One region of the Caldalkalibacillus horti genome, then DNA from elsewhere that is predicted to be linked to it. Evidence: riboswitches for the same ligand, from Rfam matches in the RefSeq annotation. Region 1 holds a riboswitch; each other region holds the start of a gene.
What was found. Region 1 has a riboswitch for S-adenosylmethionine ahead of J2S11_RS01705 (methionine ABC transporter ATP-binding protein). Riboswitches for the same ligand answer to the same signal wherever they lie in the genome.
Positions count from the first base shown of each region.

Region 2: another riboswitch for S-adenosylmethionine. It lies ahead of mtnK (S-methyl-5-thioribose kinase); the one in region 1 lies ahead of J2S11_RS01705 (methionine ABC transporter ATP-binding protein).
Region 3: another riboswitch for S-adenosylmethionine. It lies ahead of metK (methionine adenosyltransferase); the one in region 1 lies ahead of J2S11_RS01705 (methionine ABC transporter ATP-binding protein).
Region 4: another riboswitch for S-adenosylmethionine. It lies ahead of J2S11_RS12805 (methionine biosynthesis PLP-dependent protein); the one in region 1 lies ahead of J2S11_RS01705 (methionine ABC transporter ATP-binding protein).

Region 1 covers NZ_JAUSTY010000001.1:365,095-369,294, forward strand. Annotated here, with positions in the region: gene J2S11_RS01695 (MetQ/NlpA family ABC transporter substrate-binding protein) at 1-277, opposite strand, end outside; gene J2S11_RS01700 (methionine ABC transporter permease) at 420-1,097, opposite strand; gene J2S11_RS01705 (methionine ABC transporter ATP-binding protein) at 1,094-2,110, opposite strand; SAM riboswitch class I at 2,432-2,544, opposite strand; gene J2S11_RS01710 (anti-sigma factor domain-containing protein) at 2,604-4,200, opposite strand, start outside.
Region 2 covers NZ_JAUSTY010000009.1:137,517-141,716, reverse strand. Annotated here, with positions in the region: gene J2S11_RS12215 (2,3-diketo-5-methylthiopentyl-1-phosphate enolase) at 1-178, opposite strand, end outside; gene J2S11_RS12210 (pyridoxal phosphate-dependent aminotransferase) at 304-1,494, opposite strand; SAM riboswitch class I at 1,645-1,827, shown strand; gene mtnK (S-methyl-5-thioribose kinase) at 1,943-3,196, shown strand; gene mtnA (S-methyl-5-thioribose-1-phosphate isomerase) at 3,162-4,200, shown strand, end outside.
Region 3 covers NZ_JAUSTY010000008.1:83,705-87,904, reverse strand. Annotated here, with positions in the region: gene J2S11_RS11010 (acyltransferase) at 1-1,126, shown strand, start outside; gene J2S11_RS11005 (aspartyl-phosphate phosphatase Spo0E family protein) at 1,169-1,336, opposite strand; SAM riboswitch class I at 1,518-1,761, shown strand; gene metK (methionine adenosyltransferase) at 1,925-3,130, shown strand; gene J2S11_RS10995 (hypothetical protein) at 3,620-4,180, shown strand; gene J2S11_RS10990 (sensor histidine kinase) at 4,197-4,200, shown strand, end outside.
Region 4 covers NZ_JAUSTY010000010.1:75,067-79,266, reverse strand. Annotated here, with positions in the region: gene metC (cystathionine beta-lyase) at 1-594, opposite strand, end outside; gene J2S11_RS12805 (methionine biosynthesis PLP-dependent protein) at 587-1,741, opposite strand; SAM riboswitch class I at 2,006-2,107, opposite strand; gene J2S11_RS12800 (hypothetical protein) at 2,265-2,390, opposite strand; gene J2S11_RS12795 (dihydrolipoamide acetyltransferase family protein) at 2,559-3,866, opposite strand; gene J2S11_RS12790 (alpha-ketoacid dehydrogenase subunit beta) at 3,921-4,200, opposite strand, start outside.

The DNA of each region.
Region 1 (4,200 bases):
AATCCTGGAATACAGTAACCTCTAAGCTAATTCCTTGCTCTTCTAATAATGGAGCAACCACTTCTTCTAAAATTTCAGCATGTGGAACAGCTGTAGCTCCAACCTTAAGCACCTGAGTTTCTGTTTCATTCGTGTTCTCCTCCGTACCTTCTGACGGAGTTTCTCCTTGATTCTGCTCCTCATTTGGTGCTGATTCCTCACCTTGACCACAAGCTACTGCAACTAATGAAACAATTAGTAGTAGTGCTAATAATATAAATCCTTTTCTTTTTAACATCTGACCTACTCCTCTTTTATCTGAATTAATTATATTAGAAAAACTTGGCTTATCGCCAAGTTTTGGCAAAAGCCTTAGTTTATCTTATACTATCTACCTTTGAGCTTATAAATTCTGAAAGTATAAAAACCTCATTGCTTGCTTAGCGCTTATCTATCTGCTTGACAATAAGATCTCCTACCGATTGAATGAGCTGCACAAGAATCACAATGATTACGGTAGCTACAAGAGTTATCTCCAAATTATTACCTTGGAACCCATAACGATAAGCGATATACCCTAATCCTCCTGCACCAATGACCCCTGCCATAGCCGTATAGCCTATAAGTGCAATTCCAGTTACCGTAAGACCTGAGACAATAGCAGGCAAGGATTCAGGAAGTAAAACTTTATAAATGATCTTTAGATTGCTAGCACCCATCGCTTTAGCCGCCTCGACAACCCCTTTTGGAATTTCTCGAAGCCCTATCTCCACTAATCGTGCGTAAAAGGGAGCAGAAGAAACAACTAGAGCGGGAATCGCTGCTGATGTCCCAATTCCACTTCCTATAATAATGCGCACATAGGGCATCAGGATAATAATTAGAATAATAAAAGGGATAGATCGTAGGACATTAACCACAAATCCTGCTGATTTATAAAAAATCTGGCTTTCCCAAGGGTTCCCCTTAGCCGTCATATAAAGCAAAATTCCTAAAGGAATACCCAATAGAGCTGTAAAAAGAAGCGATACACCCGTCATATAGAGGGTTTCTACAACTCCTTCCCAAATCGTATCCCAATACACATTCGGTAAAACCTGCTCTAACCAATTCATCATCCTACTAACACTTCCACTTCTACCTGCTGCTCCTGAAGAAATTGAATCGCCCTATTGATCTCAGCCTCAGAACCTGTCAGATGTAAAAACAGCGTACCGTATGAGGAATCCTTCAATTTATTTATCTTTCCTTGAACGACATTCACATCAACATCACAGCTTCTTATTAATTTTGAAAGAATGGGCTGCCCGGAAGTCTGTACTAAGAAGTGACACTGCACAACCTTTCCTTCTGCAATATTCCATTCCGCTTGAGCCTCCAAGGCTTCACTTGATTCAGTAATCTGTTTGACAAAATCCTTTGTGATTTGCTGCTTAGGCTCTTTAAAGACCTGAAGAACCTGACCAAGCTCGACTACCCTTCCCTCCTCCATAACAGCTACACGGTCACATATCTTTTGAATGACATGCATCTCATGAGTAATTAGGATAATCGTTAGCCCTAGCTTCTGGTTAATATCCTTTAGCAATTCAAGAATGGAATCTGTTGTTTTTGGATCCAAGGCGGACGTAGCTTCATCACAAAGTAAAACAGTGGGTTGATTGGCTAGCGCTCTAGCAATCCCTACACGCTGCTTTTGACCTCCACTAAGCTGAGAAGGGTATTGCTGTTCTTTACCCTCTAGGCCAACTAAACGAATAAGCTCGTGCACACGCTCCTGCCTAACCGACTTAGGAACATTAGCAACCTCTAATGGTAATGCGATATTATCAAAAACGGTTCGTGACCAAAGGAGATTAAAATGCTGAAAGATCATCCCTATCTTCTGCCTTTTAACTCGCAGATCTCTAGACGATAAACGACTGATAGGAACTCCATCTATCCAAATTTCTCCCTCTGTCTGACGTTCAAGCTGATTAATCATTCTGATTAATGTGCTTTTCCCTGCCCCGCTGTATCCAATAACGCCAAAAATTTCACCCTTCTCAACGTTAAGGCTTACCTGATCAACAGCCTTAATCTTTTTTTGACCTGATTTAAATAGCTTTGCAACACCTTTAATTTCAATCATTTGTCTCACCTGCTTCCTGTTAAAGAGTATGTCAGATTCATTTCCCTCTCATACTCTGCACTTCGTACAAAGGAGTATGACGCATAGTTAAACTCCTAATGTGTATTATTCTAATTTTTCCAATATGTTTACTAAGGGTATAAACATCAGGAAATCCTAGCAGCTTACCAATTCTATCTTGGTAACTGCCTTATGTGTTTAATCTAAGAAAAGAAAGAATAAAATGAGCATACACCATTACCAATAGCTTCTCTTAGGTTTAAGAAAAAACAAAAAATCCCTCAGCTTCAAAAGCCGAAGGATAAGATTAACGTTCTCATCCACTCATCTTTCGAAGACATCATCTTCGCAGGATTTGGCACCTTTCCGATTCCAGTTGGATCGGCGGTTGCCGGGTTTCATAGGGCCAGTCCCTCCACCACTCTTGATAAGAGTTTTTACGTTCAATTCAATTGTGTATTGATATTACCACAGGAAAGAAAATTTGTAAATATTAAATATCCTGTTTTGCTTGTTGACGATGATCATTGTTAAAAAAATGATCCTGTATATTTTGTTTATTATCGTCTTTTATCCCTTTATCTAGCTCTTTGTTATTAATATTTTTATCAGGTACATTTCGATCAATACCATCATCTGTTATTTTGTCATCTGCGATACCTGTATCATTACCAGGTGGATCATTTGCCGTACCTCTATCCTTATTACGATCATCTCTCACTGTGCCTCTTGAATCTTCATCTTGACCTTGATCGTTGGAGTCTCTGTCATTAGCAAATTTCGTATCGCTGTCCTTTTTCTCGTCTTTATCTTCCTTCGAATCTTTATCCTTCTCTTCTTTGTCTTGATCATCCTTTTTACCGTTTGTCTGTAGATTCTTAGAATCTTTATCAGGACGATCTGTTGCTGTCTCTTTTTCCTCATCCTCGCCTTTGTCAATGTCATCAGGCTTATTGGTAGCTAATTCCTTACTACCTTTGTCATTGTCTTTGTCTTTTCCTTTATCCTTGTCATTATCCTGATTGCCTTGATTAGGACTCGGATTGCTAGGCGCAGGTGGCACAACTGTTGGTGGTTCAACGACCGGTGGCTTTTCCGGTTCAGTAGCATCAACGATGGCTTCCTCTAGTTCTTCCTCTTCCTCTAGAGCCCATTCCACTTCTTCCTCGGACTCTTCTGGCAGAGTTGGCTCTTCTGGCAGATTCCTTCTATATATGTTCTCAAAGAAGCTATTTCCAATAGCCAGTTCGAGACCACCTACTCTCTGAGCAATCTGAGAAATAGCCATCTCCTTGAGTTCACCGATCTCAAGCTCAAGTCCTTGCTCTAGTGCAGCTAAGTATATAACATATCTTGCAGGTGAGATACCATGTTTTAAAGCTTCTTCACGATCGTCGTAGGTGGTAACCATACGATGAATGGATATAGATGGGTCTTCATCCTGCTCTATGATAGTCCCGCCTCTGTTCGAAACGGTTAAGGGTACCTGATTCTCTTCCTGACTTCCTGTTTCATGCTCATGAAAAGCCTGGTCTAGCACCTTATCCTCTAGCCCATCATAAATTTTATCTAGCCCCATATCAAACTGCTTCTGAGTCGATTCACTTAGGAAAGTAGTGGATAATAAAATATCATGATTCCCATTTAAATAACCTAGATTTTTAGCCGCCTTGATAATATCAAATGCTACGTAATCGAGGTGCTTTCCTAGTTCATCATCAAGATAATCTATTAATTTTAACCCTTCCTGATTCCAACCAGTAATGCTCAAAACATTAAAATCACGATCAATACTAATTTCAACACTAGGGTTGATATCCAAGCTTACAAAAGCAATGGCTTCGTCTTCTTGGAATAATGCACCAAAAGCAAAAACAGAGACAAAAACAAAAAGAAATGAGGCCGCTACAATCAAGGGGGCCCTAAAGCTTTTTCTGCTTTTACGTGGTTTTACTTTTTCAACGATATGAACATGGGGTATGGGTACTTCATCACCAACCCGACATCCTTGCTGATTTTGAATATTAACCGCTCTAAATTCGCCTTCATTCGTGAGGACAATAGCTTGTTCATTGTCTATTTCAAGAATG
Region 2 (4,200 bases), on a different contig from region 1:
TTACCTCCTCCACAGAAATTACACGCCCTAAATGCTTTTTCATCTGCTCCTTTTGTGCCTGTGGTAGGTCAGTCCAAGAGCCTACCGTCAAACCAATCGCTATTTTCTCTGCTTTTTTCTCAAAATCTCCCTTGGCATCGAAGACTAGATACGTAGCAACCACTAGCTCTGTACTCATCAATTCCCCTCCCACATTAACAAAAAACCGTAAATTAAATTCACGTTTCTAGATAAAATCCATAGGTGATTTACTCTATGACAATGTAAAAAGAATTCATAGCCTCACATCAAAGAAATTAATTCTCATGTTACATGAAAGATTCCTAATTGTTCAACCCTTTTTATCGCTTCTCTTGCTCGATCCTCATCGGTCAATAGGCCTACCCGAACAAAGGCATCACCCTGCTGACCAAAGCCAATTCCCGGTGCAACTACAATATGAGCCTCCTCCAAAAGCAGATCGGCAAAGCTGGCTGACGTAAATCCAGTAGGAACAGGTAACCAAGCGAAAAAGGAGCCCTCTGAAGGAGTTGCCTTCCAGCCCATCTGATCTAGTTGTGCAAAAAAGGAATTGCGCCTGTTTTCGTACGTTTGGACCAGCTGTTCTACACAGCCCTGAGAGTCTAACAGGGCCGTTGCAGCAGCTGCCTGAATTCCTCCAAACAAACTGACAAATTGATGATCCTGTAGCAGATTAATTAAACGGATCATCTCTTTATTTCCTAGGGCAAAGCCCACACGCCAACCGGCCATATTGTAGGTTTTAGATAATGTGTAAATTTCTATACCCACTTCTTTCGCTCCAGGAGTCTGCAAAAAGCTAATGGGCTTCTTCCCATCAAAGCCAATCGCTCCATAAGCAAAGTCATGCACAACAGCAATCGAATGATCATAGGCTAGGTCCACCGTTTCACGGAAAAAATCTGCTGTCGCTACGGATGCCGTTGGATTATTCGGATAATTCAAGAACATAAGCTTAGCTTCATCCAGAGCCTCCTGCCCGATTTCCTTATAATCTGGTAAAAACTGATTTTCAGGTCGAAGTGGCATGTAAGACATCTTGGCCTCAGCTAGTGCTATTCCCGACCAATAATCCGGATAGCCTGGATCTGGAACCAGACACGAATCTCCTGGATTTAATAAACACTGACTAACCTCAATTAATCCAGATTTCCCACCAAATAATATGGCTACCTCCGTTTCAGGATCAATATCGACCTGATATTCTCTACGGTAAAATTCAGCAATAGCCTCCTTCAAAAATGGATAGCCTTGAAAGGGGGAATACTTGTGGTATAGCGGATTTTCTGCTGCTTCCTGTAACGCATTTACTATATGTGAAGGGGTTGGCAGATCCGGATTACCCTGCCCTAAATTAATCACATCACACCCTTGATTGACTTTGTTCTGCACCTTTGCTACTAGGCTAGCAAAGAATTGTGTAGGCAAAGCATCCATACGCTTTGCTGGTTGAATTTGAAAGCTCTTCCTCATTTGCTCACCTCTTTACTTTTCAACTATAGTCATTTTGAGAGAAATGTAAAGCAGAAAATGAAAAAGGAATAATTTTTAAAAAATTCATTGACAGATAACCTAGTCTCCATGTATGATGTTTTACAAAATACAAGTAAATAAATATTGCTATTCTTATCCAGAGAAGGCTGAGGGACTGGCCCGATGACGCCCGGCAACCGACCGTATACCACAACTACCGTGGTGCCACTTGTTGTAGAAAAGAATTGATTTACAAACAAGAGGTTCGTGAATACACACGAATATGGCACGGTGCTACATCCTGCAGGATTATTTAATCCTGAGAGATAAGAGTGCGGAACAGCTCATTAGCGCTTACGCCTCTTCCTCAGGAAGAGGCTTTTTATATGCTCAAATGTTTATATCGCTATTCGTTTTTTGGAAATTTTTCGTTTAGGGGGCTAAAAATATGGCTTATCGTGCATTATCAGAAGAAGAAGCAAAGGAATACGCTCTTGGTATCCCAGGGCTGTTTGAACAAGGAGCACAGCTAACCTCAAGAGAAATTGGAGACGGGAATCTTAATCTTGTTTTTCATCTACAGGATAAAAAGTCAGATCGTTCCGTTATTTTTAAGCAGGCACTACCCTATGCTCGTGTGGTAGGAGAATCCTGGCCGCTTTCCTTAGACAGAGCAAGGATTGAATCCGAAGCACTTCAGCTTCAGCATGAAATTTTACCTGGACTAGTACCAAAGGTATATCATTTCGATAAGGAGCTATCTTTAACGATTATGGAGGATTTGTCCGACCATATTATCCTACGCAAGGGACTCATTGAAGCGAAAACGTATCCGGAATTTGCTAAGCATATCGGACACTTTATCGCCCATACAACATTTTATCAGTCTGACTTTTTCTTAGCGCCAGAAGTAAAAAAGCAAAAGCTAGCCGAGTTTATCAATCCTGACCTGTGTAAAATAACAGAGGATCTTGTGTTCACAGACCCCTACTATAATGCTGAAAAAAATTCCTTTAATCCACTGATTGAGGAACAGGTTAAGGAGCTTTGGGTGAATCAAGAGCTAAAAGGTCAAGTAGCCCAATTAAAATACAAATTTCTAACCGCTACAGAAGCGTTAATTCATGGAGATTTACACACAGGAAGTATTTTTGTGACATCGGCAAGCACTAAAGTCATTGATCCTGAATTTGCTTATTTCGGACCAATAGGATTTGATATCGGCGCTGTCTTTGCTAACTTCGTCCTGAATTTTGCAGCTCAAGAGGTGCGTATTAAAAATGTGGAGCAACGAAATGTCTATCAGCAGTATCTGCTTGAATCTATTCATCAAATTTGGGACGTTTTCGAGCAGCAATTTACCCTGCTTAGCCTATCACAGGCTACTGATCCATCCCTTAGAAACGAGGCATTTGTTCAGCAATTTATTCAACAAGTTAAAGAGGATGCCTTAGGCTTTGCAGGATGTAAGGTTATCCGTAGAGTTGTCGGCTTAGCCCACGTAGCTGACTTAGATACTATAGTGGATGACACGGAAAGAGCTTACGCTGAGAAGCTTTCCTTATACGTAGGACAACAGCTCATTCTTCATCGCCAGAAGTGGGCTAAGGAACAATCGATTTCTGCACCTATACGATCATCATTTCAGCAATGGGAGGAAAAGCAGCATGACACAGCCACTCGCTTCGGTTCAGTGGGATAAAGAGCTAGACCAGCTTATCTTAATTGACCAAACAAGGCTACCAAGACATATTGAGTATCTGTTCATTCGTACCATTGAAGAGTCTTGGGAAGCTATTAAATCCTTACAGGTAAGAGGTGCTCCAGCCATTGGAATGACAGCAGCGTATGGCTTATATCTAGGTATCCGGCACGCACAAAACGCCAGTCGGAGGGAACTAGAACAGCTTATCACTGAGCAGGCAAGCTATTTAGCTAGCTCAAGACCCACCGCTATCAACCTAGTATGGGCACTTGAGCGAATCAAAACGAAAGCCTTTAACCACCCTGAGATTAGTCCTCCAGAACTAATCCAGCTAGTGTTAGAGGAAGCACGTCTTATTCAACAAGAGGATGAAAATGTTTGTCGATCCATCGGTGAACATGCCTTAACCCTCTTTGAGGATGGCATAGGGGTACTTACTCATTGTAATGCTGGTAGCTTAGCCACAGCAAGATATGGAACAGCAACGGCTCCCTTTTATTTAGCTCAGGAAAAGGGCTGGAATATCAAAGTTTATGCTGATGAGACACGCCCCGTTCTGCAAGGATCACGCTTGACTGCTTTTGAACTTCAGCAGGCGGGAATTGACGTTACATTGATATGCGATAATATGGCTGCTAGTGTCATGCAAAAGGGCTGGATTCAAGCCGTAATTGTAGGGACAGATCGTGTAGCAGCCAATGGTGATGTAGCAAATAAAATAGGAACATATGGGTTAGCTGTATTGGCTAAGGCCCACAATATTCCTTTTTATGTTGCTGCACCTCTTTCATCCATTGATCTAAATACAGAGCAAGGAGCAGACATTCCGATTGAGGAGCGTGAAGGAACTGAAATTACTCACATCTCTGAAATCCCTGTTGCTCCAGCGGGCATCCAAACCTTCAACCCAGCCTTTGATGTCACTCCTAGCCATTTGGTGACAGCCATTATAACGGAAAAAGGAATCGTCCGTGGAAACTATAAGCAAGGCTTAGCTGAGC
Region 3 (4,200 bases), on a different contig from region 1:
GATTGATCTGGTTCGTGGCTTAGCGATATTAGGTGTTCTTTTCGTTCATGCAACGTCCTTTCCGATGGTAGAATTGGCGGAGCATTCTAGAGCGTACCCCCTCTACCTCATCCTAAATAAGTTTGGGAAGCTGGGAACGCCTACGTTTATTTTTCTAAGCAGCCTTGTTCTCTTTTATACGTATTATCATCGGACGCTCAACAGAGAGCGCCTGCAGCATTTCTATTCACAGCGGCTGAGCTTTATTATTGTCCCTTATTTGCTGTGGTCGGTTGCGTTTTACATGCTTCGTTTAACAGGTGGTTTTGAAAACATGGACGGGGTGCAGAACTTCGATTGGTCTCGCTTTTTGGGGCATGATCTATTATGGGGGAAAGCACACGCTCATTTGTACTTTGTTATTATTAGCATTCAATTTTATATTATATTCCCATTACTATTACTGCTGCTACAAAAGCAAAAAGGCTTGGTTAAGTGGATTTTCTTAATCGGCTTTTTAGGGCAATGGGGCTTCTTCTTCTATAACAACCTAGCTGAGGTTAAAGTGACATACAAAGGCAGTATAGCGTTATCCTATCTGAGTTATTATACGCTCGGTGCTTTTGTTGGGGTTTACTATGAATCGGTGACAGCGTGGTTAAAGAAGAAGGCTAAGCTAATGGTTCCTATTGTGACCCTTGCTTGGCTAGCTAGCGGAGCGTTTCATGCTTATATCCACTATCCGGCGTATAAGTACGGAGATTGGTTTAATTCACGATGGTATGAGTTTGGCTGGAATATGTACACACTGATTTCGGTCCTGATGCTCTATTACGTCGCTTTGTGGTTTATTCATAAAGCTCCAAGACTATGGAGAAGTGTATTGGCTAAGCTAGGCCTAGTTTCCTTTGGAATCTATCTGATCCATCCGATGGTCTTATACTTCTGGAGAAAATATGTAGAAGCGTCTGAAATACCGATTGTGTTTCATCTACAAATCTTGGGTGCCTGGTCGGCTGCATTATTTGTTTCCTGGCTCATCGTCTATCTCGTTCAACTGACTCCTCTTTCTTGGATTATCTTTGGACAGGCGAAGGGTAAAAAGAAGACGGTAGCGAACCAGACCCCGGAGGCTCCAAAAAATTAATAGACAAAAAGCGTTCCTAACGATTAAGTAGTTAGGAACGCTTTATTTTTGACGTTCAAGTTCATTGATTTCATTTAACAAAATATCAAGCTCTTGGCTAATTTCTACGATATCTGGATGAGAAAAGTCCTGATAGACCTTCACCTTCTCATGGAGGACATATCTCTTAATCTCAACTTCTGCATACAAGCTGTCTAGTTTATGAACCAAAAGTATCCCCCCATTCAGTCGTACCGTTATTGTACTATACTTTTCATCAGGTTCAAACCAAATTGGCTAAACATTTTAGAAAAAATATCCTCTTTACCTAAAATTCCTCTGTTGTCAGTCCTCAAGAATAATACGTTGACAGCTAACCTAAAATAAGATAGGATATGTCGTGACACGGATACTCTTATCCTGAGTTAGTGTGAGGGACAGGCCCAATGACACTCGGCAACCTTCTCTACCAGTATACGTTAAAAAAGCGAATTTCATGCTTTTAGAGGCAAAGCAAATTTTTAAGGCGAATCAGTATCACTTAGCTGCCAGATGAAATCTAATTTGCTTTCCAAACAACGATACGAAAGAAGAAAGGTGCTAACCTGCAGGAATGCACATTTTTGAAGCAACGTGCATTTTCTGAAAGATAAGAGGTAAAAGGACGTTTGTAACCACACAGGCTACGCCTTTTCCTCAAGGAAAGGTGTTTTTTCATTTCCTTGAAAAAGCTGCAGTCTTTACAGATGAGAAATGAGTATCGGTTAAGCTTAGCTTCAGATAAATACAACTGGTTAGTGAAAGGGAGGAATGCAAGAAATGACCTTAAAGAAAGGCCATCGTTTATTTACTTCAGAATCTGTAACAGAGGGACATCCAGATAAAATGTGTGATCAGATCTCGGATGTGATTTTAGACGCTATTCTTGAAAAAGATCCAAACGCTCGTGTAGCGTGTGAGGTCTCTGTGAGTACAGGATTGGTTCTAGTTGCAGGTGAGATTACAACAGAATGTTATGTAGATATTCCAAAGCTGGTTCGTCAAACGATTAAAGAAATTGGATATACAAGAGCGAAGTATGGCTTTGATGCTGAAACCTGCTCTGTACTTACTGCGATCAATGAGCAGTCTCCAGATATTGCTCAAGGGGTGAATCAAGCTCTTGAAGCACGTGAAGGTAGTATGACAGATAAAGAAATCGAAGCTATCGGTGCTGGAGATCAGGGACTTATGTTTGGCTTTGCTTGTAAAGAAACACCTGAGCTTATGCCATTACCTATTTCTCTTTCTCATAAGCTAGCTCGCCGTCTTAGTGAAGTGAGAAAGGATGAAACGATTGATTATCTTCGTCCAGATGCAAAAACTCAAGTAACGGTTGAATATGATGATCAAAATCAGCCTGTACGTATAGATACGATCGTTATTTCTACACAGCATCATCCAGAGGCTAGCCAAGAGCAAATCAAAAAGGACTTAATGGAAAAAGTAATCATTCCTACCGTTCCAGCAGAGTGGTTGGACGGGAATACGAAATATTTTATTAACCCTACTGGCCGCTTTGTTATTGGTGGACCTCAAGGAGATGCAGGTCTAACTGGCCGTAAAATTATTGTAGACACGTACGGTGGATATGCTCGTCATGGAGGCGGAGCATTTTCCGGTAAGGATCCAACGAAAGTGGACCGCTCTGCCGCTTATGCTGCTCGTTACGTAGCGAAAAACATCGTAGCTGCTGATTTAGCCGATAAGGTTGAAGTACAGGTGGCGTATGCGATTGGAGTGGCACAGCCTGTTTCTATCGCTGTCGATACGTTTGGTACAGGGAAGCTCTCCGATGATGAGCTTGCTGAGATCGTGCGTAAGACATTCGACCTACGCCCTGCAGGTATTATTAAGGAGCTAGATTTGCGTCGTCCAATCTATCGCCAAACGGCTGCTTACGGACACTTTGGCCGTACAGACTTAAATGTCCCTTGGGAAAATACAGATAAAGTGCAAGCACTTCAAGCATTAGCTCAAAAATAACAAAAATTGCAGAACATAGGAGGTGTAATGTTCAGTATTGAAGACATGCACCTTCTCATTTAATATCTATCTAGTTCTCCTATCTCAAAAGATGGGAAAAACTAGATAGATTTTTTTATAAATCATCCTTTATTTCTAATTTGAATTGAAATGAATTGTAAAAAAATATGACGAATTTCGACAAAAATTCCTTACAATTTTAAAAAAGTACGCTATAATTAGTCTAAAACTATATAATATTCAAAAAATATTTTCGTAATTTAACGATTTTTACCTTGCGCAACGTATGGGTTATTAGGTATAGTAAAAATGTCACGATAAATCAAAAATATCATTTATGCAGGTAATTTTATGAAGTATACTGTAAGAGAGTAATGGATGGATTCACACCATAGTCCCGCTGCTAGAAAAACACAGCATGTTATAGGCATAAAGTCACTGAATGAAGATGGGGGCTCTCATCGGATGAAAGCGAAGGGAGGTAAACGTATGTCTACCAACGTTTCAATAATTGATGGTGTGATTGAAAAAACACTGGACTCTATGGAACAGTGTAAAAATCAAATCTTTGAAATCGCTGAGCAGTCAAGGCGCGAAATGCAGGATCTGCTTTATGAAATTGAAACGATCAAGCGTGATGTCCTGCAGGTTATCAAAACCAGTGACAGGCTTGATAAACAGATGCGTATTGCTCGACTTAAGCTTTCAGAGGTCAGTAAAAACTTTCGAATCTACAAAGAAGAAGACATTCGCAAGGCGTATGAAAACGCAAGTAACATTCAGCTTGAGCGTTCCATTCTGCAGGAAAAGGAAAACCAGCTACGTGAAAAAAGAGATGAGCTTCAATTTCGTTTGAGAAGTGTACAAGATACCGTTCAGCGAGCAGAAAGTATTCTCACTCAGATCAGCGTGGTGATTAACTACTTCTCCTATGATATTAAGCAGATGGCCGATCTGCTAGAGGATGCCCAGCAGCATCAGCAAATGGGCTTACAAATCATACAAGCTCAGGAGGAGGAGCGCAAGCGCTTGGCTCGTGAGCTTGTATGATTTGTAAGCCCAATCGATGG
Region 4 (4,200 bases), on a different contig from region 1:
AGCACTATGGATAACCACATCTACCCCTAACTCCAACGGACGCTGTAGGACTGGTGTTAGAAAGGTATTGTCTACAAAGGTTAAGCAATCATACTTCTTAGCCAGTCGGACAATCGCCTTCAAATCAGTCACTTTAAGCAAAGGGTTAGATGGTGTTTCTATATATAACACCTTGGTGTTGGGCTTTATACTAGCTTCGACTTCGTCTACATTACTCATGTCTACAAAGCTATGCTCAATCCCAAATCGACTAAGGACCTTAGTAATCATTCTGTATGTTCCACCATATACATCATCACAAATTAAGACATGATCGCCTTTAGATAGTAAGAAGAAAGCAGTTGTAATAGCGGCCATACCTGAAGCAAAGGCAAAGCCTCTCGAACCACCTTCTAGCTCAGCTATCGTTTGCTCTAACGCTGCTCTAGTTGGATTACCTGAGCGAGCATAATCATATTCACCAGGCTGCTCCACATCCCATTGATGATAGGTAGAAGCGTGATAGATGGGTACACTGACCGCACCAGTATACTTCTCTATTTTATGATCATTGTGCAGGAGTTTTGTTTGAAAATCATACGTTTGCTTAGCCATGGATGTTAACCCCCTCATTCGTAAGCTCCAAGCTTAAGACCTGTGCTAATGCTTGCTGAATATCTCCTACTAAGTCCTCCACATGCTCTATACCTACGGAAAAGCGTAACAGCTTTTTACAAATTCCATTCTGAATTCTTGTTTCCTCTGGAATGTCTGCATGAGTTTGGGTGAATGGATACGTAATAAAGCTTTCTACACCACCTAAGCTTTCAGCAAAAGTAATCAGCTTGAGACTCCTTAAAAAAGGATCAACCCATTCACTACGCCTTAATCGAAAGGAAAGCATTCCTCCCTGACCAGGGTAGAGAATCTCTTCCACTGCCTCATGCTCACTTAACACTTGGGCTAGCCTCTTGGCGTTTGACGCATGAGCTTCTATTCTAAGGCTTAGCGTCTTCATTCCCTTAATGAGTAGCCAGGAGTCGAAGGGTGAAAGGACGGCACCAATTCCGTTATGATAAAGGGCAAGCTTTTCACAAAGCTCCTTTCCCTTGGCTACGATTAAACCAGCTAACACATCATTATGTCCCCCTAGATATTTCGTTGCACTATGGACAACAATATCCGCTCCTTCCTCAATTGGTCTTTGAAGAAGAGGGGTATAGAATGTATTGTCTACTATAAGTAAAACATCATGTTTCTTTGCTATCTGGCTAACCTCTCCAATATCAACGGTTTGCATTAACGGATTTGTAGGCGTTTCAATGAAAATAGCTTTTGTCTTAGCATTGATCCGACCTTCCAGTTCGGTCACATCTCTAGGGTCTACGTAATGAAACGTTAGTCCCCAATTGCGCCAGCCTTGCTCAAATAAACGGTACGTTCCTCCGTAAAGATCAAGAGAAGCAATAATCTCATCACCTTGCTCAAAAATGGAAAATAATGTGTGGATGGCAGCCATACCAGAGCTACAGGCAAAGCCTTGGTCTCCTGCTTCTAAATTGGCTATTCCTTCTTCTACAATTTGCCTGGTAGGATTACCTGTTCGGACGTAATCATACCCTGAGGATTGCCCAATCCCTTCATGACGATAAGCGGTGGACAAATGGATAGGGGGGTTAACGGCTCCAGTGCGTGGATCTTTACCATTACCTAGCTGGACTAGTTGGGTTCTACATCGATATTCCTCTTGTTTTTTACTCATTTTCAATAGCCTCCTAATTATTAGTCAATCCTTGTAGCTTTGCTTGTAAGAAGGCTTCAAAATATAAAAAGCCTTCTTCCAAAGAAGAAGGCGATGATTCCTAAAGATAAAAAGAGGAGTGTACGGAAGTGACAACTAGAGGAATCCTTTGATTGAACCTCTTTACATTGTCTTTTCTTTCCCTCTTTTATTAAAAATCGCTTCTTCTTATCTATCAAGCATGCACAAAAGGTTTGGTGAGTTGCTGCTATTATTTAAACAACACTACAACCTTTTAAGCTGCTTGCTGGAATTAGCACCTGGTCAACGTATTGACTGGTTGCTGAGGCTTCTACGGGCCAGTCCCTCCACCTCTCTGGATAAGAATGCTTAGAACACATATAGCTTTGCTACATAAACAGGTTCTAAACACTTTCTCATGATTATCAATATGATGCACAATCAAATATATGATAATTTTTAGATTATTCTCATCTTATACTATGTTCATTTGTTTATCAAGGTTATTTTTTCTTTTCTTAGCCTAGCTATGAGTTAAAGGCACCTGCTCCTTTAATCGACGATAGTCCATGGCGGCAATAGTTAAAGAGACAATAATAGCAAATAGGATCATAATACTTGTTAATTTCAGTCTAAAATTTGAGTTCATGTATCATCTCTCCGTTCTACTGCATCTTACTTGGAAACGTTATCAGCCTATATTAATTCTATGTTTTTTTCTTGTGTGAAGCAATTGTCTTTCTTACCCTGAAGACAAAATAAAACCGCCTTTACATGCTACGTAAAGACAGTTAGTTAATAAAGAAGTTAGGTTAAATTAGATTAGCTTAGAAAAAAGAGATAACGGGTTCTCAAGCATCCGTTTCATTTGATTCGTAAACTGTACAGCGGTAACCCCATCTGCTACTCGATGATCAAAGGACATGGAAAAATTCATCATTGAACGAATGACGATCTCTTTATTTCTGACAACTGGCATATCCTCAAGCTGATGAAAAGCCAACAAGGCGACCTCTGGATAATTAATAATAGGGGTAGCAAACATTCCACCTATAGGCCCTACATTGCTTATTGTGATTGTCCCTCCACGCAAATCACTGGCTTGCAGTTGATTATGCTGCGCTCGGTAAGTAAGCTGCTTCATTTGCTCATTAATATCAAAAATACTGAGATTTTCAGCATGGTGTAAGACAGGAACAATTAGTCCTTCGTCTGTATGAACGGCGATCCCAACATTCACATGAGACTCTATGCTAATTTCTCCTTTTTCCTCATTAAGCTTCGCATTAAAGATACGAAATTGGTCTAGACTCATCGCCAGTGCTTTAATAATAAAAGCCATGACTGACAACCGCTCTTGGTTGATATACTCTCCAGCTAGATTAGTAGATGAACCTTGCGTATCCTTATGGTACTGTTCTCTGAGCTCCTGAAGCTGAGTGAAATCTATTCGATCAAAGTGGGTAACATGCGGGATAGTTAGCATGGATTGACTCATTTTATGTGCTATTTGCTTACGCCTACCAGTAAAAGGGATAACTTCAGGCATGCTAGATGAAATGGTAGGTTCGAATGTGGTATCTGCATTTTTCTGTTGATGAGCAATAGTTGTTGTTGCTACTTCCCCAAAAGCTTCACTTTTGCCATGTTCACTAGCATATCTAGCGACATCATCAATGGTAATCCTTCCATATGGACCAGTTCCTTGGAGAGTTTCAATATTAATACCGTAATCTCTGGCCATTTTTCTAGTATATGGGGCCGCCTTTACATTTTTGAGTTGTGAAGGATGCTTGCTATTATCTTCTTTTACTGAAAGGTGTGTTGTCTCTAAAGGGACTTGCACTTCATCTTGAACTTCTGCCTGCACTTTGGCTCGTTCTTCGGCTTGTTCTTGACTGTGCTCCTCAATCTTAATTAAGGTACTTCCTACACGCATGACATCTCCGACTTGTACTAGGATTTCGACTACCTTACCCCCAACAGGAGCAGGTAGCTCTGCACACACCTTATCCGTTTGCACTTCTAGCACAGGCTGATCAGCTTGAATCCTGTCCCCAGGCTGTACTAGAATTCTGACAACCTCTCCTTCTGTCATGCCCTCTCCAATATCATGCAGCTTCATGTCAAACAAGTATATCCCTCCTTTTGATTAGCATCGCTTCACTCTTTCTCTCGTTTAAAACGTCATCACCTTAGCGATGCCCTTTTTAATTCGTTCAACAGAAGGAACATAATCATCCTCTAAAGCAAATAGTGGGACATGTACATCAAAGCCAGTCACACGTTCAATCGGCGCTCTAAGCGAAAATAAAGCTTGGTCATTGATCAAAGATATAATTTCTGCCCCTACTCCACCTGTCCTGTGCCCTTCATGCACGATAATCACTCTTCCCGTTTTTTCAACAGACTTTGTAATAGCCTCTTCATCCATTGGATAAAGTGTCCGCAAATCTAGT